Linked DNA regions of Geotalea uraniireducens. The protein of the gene in region 1 interacts with the protein of each later gene in a pairwise test. Links are inferred from orthologs where the notes say so. Each region holds a gene or a part of one and is shown in the gene's direction. Other genes may lie near its edges. The genes, in order: recA and dprA.

Region 1 (3,204 bases):
TCCGGCTGTTCAACGAACTCAAGTGGAAAAGCGACGAGCTGATGAGTTCTTTCCGGCTGCTGGAAAAAAGCAGCCACGAACTGGCCCTTTCCCAGCACCGGCTCCGCAACAACCTGCTGCTCGTCGAGCGGGCGAACCTTGAACTGGAACGGCTCGACCGGATGAAGAGCAGTTTCCTCGGCATGATCTCCCACGAGTTCCGGACGCCGCTCACCAGCATCATCAGCGGCACCGAATTTCTACTCACCTCCCGGTCGGCGGAATTCGACAGCGAAGCCCGCCAGGTCCTCGACATGATAAACCAGGGGGGCGAACGGCTCTCCGAAATCGTCAATGACATCCTCAAGGTGGCGCGCCTCGAGGCGAAGACCTCCCCGGTCACCAAGACCGCCCTCTGCGTCGGCCAGGTGGTCCGGCAGGTGCTCGCCAAGCTCGAACCGCTCATCGAGGAGCGTAACCTCAAGATCGTTACGGGAAACATGGAAGGGCTGCCGCCGTGCAGCGGCGACCGGGACTGCTTCGAGGAGATCTTCGCCGAACTGCTCGGCAACTCGGTCAAGTTCACTCCCGACGGCGGGAGCGTGCTGATCGATGCCCGGGTTGTTGACCGGCCGGCACTGGCCGCCAAGCGGGACACGATGGCCCGTTTCAATGCCGGCTTCTACGCCGAGATGGGGGCCCGTTGTTACCTGGAGGTGACGGTGCGGGACAACGGTATCGGGGTCAGCCACGACGAGCAGGTGAAGATTTTCGACAAGTTTTACGAGATCGGCGAGATTCGCCATCATTCCAGCGGCAAGTACAAATTCCTCGGCAAGGGGGCCGGCCTCGGCCTGGCCATTGTCAAGGGAATGGTGGAGGCCCATGGCGGCATGGTCTGGGTGGAGAGCGTCGGGACGGATGCCGCCGCCCGCTTCGGCAGCGCCTTTATCGTCCTGCTGCCGCTGGAGGAGGGGGCGCGGCCGCCGGTTTTTCCCCTCGCCGACGACCGGCGGCTGGCGGCGCCGACCGGGATGGCGGCCGACGAGGAGTGAGCCGTCGCGGCGCAAAGATCGCTTGAAAAGAGCGAAACACCTGTGTTATTTCTGATCAACTTACTACCACAATCCATCGCCGGCCGGCGCGGGGCGATGATTTCAGGAGGCCGCTGTGACACAGGAACGCGAAAAAGCGATTGAGCTGGCCCTCAGCCAGATCGAAAAGCAGTTCGGCAAGGGCGCGATCATGCGGCTCGGCGCGGAAGAGGCGCTCCCCGACGTGGCCGCCATTCCCACCGGCTCACTCTCCCTCGACCTGGCCCTCGGTGTCGGCGGGGTCCCCCGCGGGCGGATCATCGAGATCTTCGGTCCCGAGTCGTCGGGTAAGACAACCCTCGCTCTCCATATCGTCGCCGAAGCGCAGAAGCTCGGGGGGATTGCCGCCTTCATCGACGCCGAGCATGCCCTCGATATCGGTTACGGCCGGAAGCTCGGGGTGAAGACCGACGATCTGCTCGTCTCCCAGCCCGATACCGGCGAACAGGCCCTCGACATCGCCGAGATGCTGGTGCGAAGCGGCGCCATCGACGTCCTGGTCATCGACTCGGTGGCGGCCCTGGTCCCCAAGGCGGAGATCGAGGGGGACATGGGCGATTCCCACATGGGGCTGCAGGCCCGGCTGATGTCCCAGGCGCTGCGCAAGCTGACCGCCATCATTTCCAAGTCGAACTGTTGCGTCATTTTCATTAACCAGATCCGGATGAAGATCGGGGTGATGTTCGGCAACCCGGAGACCACTACCGGCGGCAACGCCCTCAAGTTCTATGCCTCGGTCCGGCTCGATATCCGCAAGATCGCCTCCCTCAAGCAGGGGAACGATATCGTCGGCTCCCGGACCCGGGTCAAGGTGGTGAAGAACAAGGTCGCGCCGCCTTTCAAGGAGGTCGAGTTCGACATCTTCTACGGCGAGGGGATTTCCCGCGAGGGAGACCTGCTCGATCTGGCGGTGGACAAGGGGATCGTCGACAAGAGCGGCGCCTGGTTTTCCTTCGGCAGCGAACGGATCGGCCAGGGGCGCGAGAATGCCCGCGTCTTCCTCCGCGAGCATCCGGAAATCGCCGCCGAGGTGGAAGGAAAGCTGTTCGCCGCGGTCGGCCTGGCGCCCAAGGAGAGCGGCGAAGGACAGGGGTAGGCCATGGAGCTGAATGAAATCCTTGCGGTGGCGGTAAGGGCGAAAGCCTCCGATGTCCATATCAAGACCGGCCTGCCGCCGGTAGTCCGGATCGATGGCCGGCTGCGGCCGATCCCGAATGCGCCGCGGCTGGCGCCCGATCAGGTCCGGGCAATGGCCTTCGCGATCATGAACGAGCGCCAGCAGCGAATCTTCGAGGAACACTACGAGGTCGACCTGGCCTATGGTGTCCCCGGTCTCGGCCGCTTCCGGGTCAGTGCCTACTCCCAGCGCGGCACCGTCGCCATGGTGTTCCGTTTCATCCCGTTCGGCATCCCCTCCCTCGAAGCGCTTAACCTGCCGCCGGTCCTGAAAAAGCTGGCCCTGGAGGAGCGGGGGCTGCTGCTGGTCACCGGGACCACCGGCAGCGGTAAATCGACCACCCTGGCGGCGATGATCGATTACATCAACGAAAACCGGACCTGCAACATCATCACCGTTGAGGACCCGGTCGAATACCTCCACCGGGATAAAAAGAGCATCCTGAGCCAGCGGGAAGTCGGCTTCGACACCCTGTCGTTCGCCGATGCCCTCAAGGGCGCCCTCCGCCAGGACCCGGACGTGATCCTGGTCGGCGAGATGCGCGACCTGGAGACGATCGAGACTGCCATGCACGCCGCCGAAACCGGCCACCTGGTGATGTCGACGCTCCATACCCTCGACGCGGCCGAAACGGTCAACCGGATCATCTCGGTCTTCCCGCCGTACCACCAGCGGCAGATCAGGATCCAGCTGTCGGGGGTGTTGCGCGGCGTCATCTCCCAGCGGCTGGTGCCGCGGGCCGACGGCAAGGGGCGGGTGCCGGCGGTGGAGATCATGATCGGCACCGCCCGAATCCGCGAGTACATTGACGACAAGGACAAGACCAAACTGTTGCCGGAGGCGATCGCCCAGGGGTACACCACCTACGGGATGCAGACCTTCGACCAGTCGCTGATGCAGCTCTACACCCAGAAGCTGATCACCTACGAAGAAGCGTTGCGCCAATCCTCCAAC
Region 2 (3,101 bases), 670 kb from region 1 along the record:
CACGGACCGCCGGCGTCGCCCCGGTCGCCGCGCTCTCCGAGGAACCGGTGGCGGAGCGGACCTTCCAGGTCACCGGCAGCGAAGGCTTCCTGCGGGAAGACGGCTTCAAGCCGGCCGGAACGATCATCAGCACCGCCCAGAACCGCCAGCTGCTCGGTACGGACGACATTGCCTACACGGACATCGGTCGGCTCCATGGCGCCCAGGTCGGCGACCGCTTCTCCATTTACAAGGAGATGGAGCAGGTCAGCCATCCGGTCACTAACGTGATCCTCGGCGAGCGGGTCGTCCCCCTCGGTACCCTGCAGCTGACCGAGGTCGATGACAAGAATTCCAAGGCGATCATCACCCGGGCGTACCAGGAGGTCGGCCCCGGCTCCTTCCTGCTCCCCTACCGGGAAAAGCGCCACCAGGTCGCGCTCCGGGCGGCGGACAAGGACCTGTCGGGCTACATCGTCGCCTCCGGCACCGGCAACAACCTCATCGGCGAGGGCGATCTCGTCTTCCTCGATCTCGGCAAGCGCCAGGGGATGCTGCCGGGGTATTTCTTCTATGTCCTCCGGGAAGTGACGCCCGATCCGCGCTATGCGGACATTTCGGTCGGCAAGCTCCCCCCCGAGGTGATCGGGGCAGTCGTCGTGGTGACGACGGGGGAAAACACCTCGACAGCCCTGGTGGTCAAAAGCATCGACACCATCTATCGCGGTGATCGCGTCGAAATGAAGAAGAGCAGATAACATCTCCGGAAAGGGGACCGGCCGCCGTCGGTCCCCTTTTTCGTCACCTTCCCATGGATCATTATTACTGGTTTGCCTTGCGCGCCGTTCCCCGGATCGGCAATATCCTCTTCCGCCGGCTGGTCGAACGGTTCGGCTCGCCGGAAGCGGTGTTCCGGGCCGGTACTGCAGAACTGGCCACGGTCCGTGGGGTCAGCGAGGCGGTCGTCGAGGCGATCCGCCGGCACGACCCCGAACCGTTCGCCGCCGCGGAGTGCCGGGCGGTGGCGCGCGGCGGGGTGAGGATCGTTACCCTGCTCGATGCCGATTACCCGCCGCTGTTGCTGGAGATCGCCGATCCGCCGCCCTTTCTCTATGTCAAGGGGGCGCTGGCGCCGCTTGAACCGGCGGTGGCGATGGTCGGTTCGCGCCGCGCCTCCAGCTATGGCCGGACGGTGACCGAGCGGCTGGCGGAGGACTTGGCCCGCCACGGAGTGACGGTGGTCTCCGGCATGGCCCGCGGGGTCGACACGGCGGCCCACCGGGGCGCCCTGCGGGGGGGCGGGCGGACGGTCGGCGTGCTCGGCTGCGGGGTCGACCTGGTCTATCCGCCGGAGAATGCCGAGCTGTTCCGGGAGGTGGAACGCCACGGCGCCCTGGTTTCCGAATTTCCCCTCGGCACCCCGCCGCTGGCCGAGAACTTCCCGCGGCGCAACCGGATCATCAGCGGCATCTGTCGTGGCGTGCTGGTCGTCGAGGCGGCGGAGCAGAGCGGCTCGCTGATCACCGCCCGGCTGGCCCTCGATCAGGGGCGGGAGGTTTTCGCCATTCCGGGCAACATCACCAGCGGCGCCAGCCGCGGCACCAACGCCCTGATCCGCGAGGGGGCGAAACTGGTCGCCGGGGTCGAAGATATCCTGGAGGAGCTTCCCCGGTCGGCGGCAGCCGCGGCCGCGTTCCCGCCGGCGGCCGTCCCCCCCGATCTGGCTCCTGCCGAGCAGGAGCTCTACCGGATCTGCTGCGGCGAACCGGTCCATATCGACGAGATCATTGCCAGAAGCTCGTTGACAGTGGGGGATGTTTCCGCTATTTTACTCCGCCTGGAGCTGAAAGGCGTCCTAAACCAGCTCCCCGGCAAGTTTTTTGCCGCGCTTTGAGTCAAAATACCAACTGTGGTAGCGGTCCCAGCGGTGACTGCGCTGCGGCTACGGATGAGCCTATGCCTCAACACCTCGTGATCGTCGAATCGCCGGCCAAGGCGAAAACCATCGAAAAGTTTCTCGGCCATGACTACCGGGTCGTCGCCTCCTACGGCCATGTCCGGGCCCTGCCGAGCAAGCAGGGGTCCGTCGACCTGGAGCACGACTTCGAGCCGAAGTACGCGATCCTTCCCGAGAGCAAGAAGCATATCGATGCCATCAAGAAAGAGCTGAAACAGAGCGACAGCCTGCTTCTCGCTACTGACCCCGACCGCGAAGGGGAGGCGATCTCCTGGCACCTGCTGGCGGCCCTTGGCCTCGACGGCCGGAAGAGTGCTATCCCGGTCCGGCGGGTGGTCTTCCACGAAATCACCAAAGACGCCATCGTTCACGCGGTGGAAAACCCCCGCGATATTTCCCAGGAGCTGGTGGACGCCCAGCAGGCCCGGTCGATCCTCGACTACCTGGTCGGCTTCAACCTCTCCCCCTTCCTCTGGAAAAAGATCCGCTACGGCCTCTCCGCCGGTCGGGTCCAGTCGGTGGCACTCCGACTGATCTGCGAGCGGGAGAAGGAGATCAAGGCCTTCCAGGAGCGGGAATACTGGACCATCGGCGCCGAACTGGCGACGGAGCGGCGGCAGAAGTTCACCGCCAACCTGGTGGAGGCGGCCGGCAAGAAGCTGGACAAGTTCGATATTCCGGACCAAGCCGCGGCAGAGCTCCTGGTAAAGACCCTGGCACAGGGAACCTACCGGGTCGACAAAATCACCAAGAGCGAGCGGAAACGCTCGCCCGCGCCGCCGTTCACCACCTCCACCCTGCAGCAGGAGGCCTCCCGGAAGCTCGGTTTCTCGGCCAAGAAGACCATGTCCACGGCCCAGAAGCTCTACGAGGGGATCAACATCGGCGAGGGGACCGTCGGCCTCATTACCTATATGCGTACCGATAGCGTGGTCCTTTCCAACCAGGCCCTCCAAGAGGCCCACGAGGTGATCGGCGCCCTCTACGGCAAGGAATACACCCTCGCCAAACCCCGCTTCTTCAAGAACAAGGCAAAGAACGCCCAGGAGGCCCACGAGGCGATCCGCCCCACCTATATCGCCAAGACCCCGGCTGAACTGAAGAAATATCTCAGCTCCGACCAGTTCAGGCTTTACGACCTGATCTGGAAGCGGACCGTCGCCTG

What was found.
Region 2: the proteins of recA (region 1) and dprA interact in binary tests that used the Bacillus subtilis proteins (3 or more experiments, as listed by UniProt). The link is inferred for Geotalea uraniireducens from one-to-one orthologs.

The regions. Positions count from the first base shown.
Region 1 is NZ_AP027151.1:3,932,550-3,935,753, reverse strand. The notes cover bases 272-3,159. They hold recA (recombinase RecA), read left to right. Parts: upstream 272-1,149; coding sequence 1,150-2,169; downstream 2,170-3,159. Other genes in these bases: QMN23_RS18390 (type IV pilus twitching motility protein PilT), read left to right, coding at 2,173-3,159; QMN23_RS18400 (sensor histidine kinase), read left to right, coding at 272-1,034. In the rest of the region: more of QMN23_RS18400, read left to right, coding at 1-271; more of QMN23_RS18390, read left to right, coding at 3,160-3,204. UniProt on the Bacillus subtilis protein: Multifunctional protein involved in homologous recombination, DNA repair and competence.
Region 2 is NZ_AP027151.1:3,260,094-3,263,194, reverse strand. What follows is about bases 47-2,831. They hold dprA (DNA-processing protein DprA), read left to right. Parts: upstream 47-790; coding sequence 791-1,873; downstream 1,874-2,831. Other genes in these bases: topA (type I DNA topoisomerase), read left to right, coding at 1,936-2,831; QMN23_RS15205 (LysM peptidoglycan-binding domain-containing protein), read left to right, coding at 47-737. Outside these bases: more of QMN23_RS15205, read left to right, coding at 1-46; more of topA, read left to right, coding at 2,832-3,101. UniProt on the Bacillus subtilis protein: Protein that helps load RecA onto ssDNA during transformation. Binds cooperatively to circular ssDNA, is able to bridge different segments of DNA. Favors the loading of RecA onto SsbA- or SsbB-coated ssDNA and formation of RecA-DNA filaments.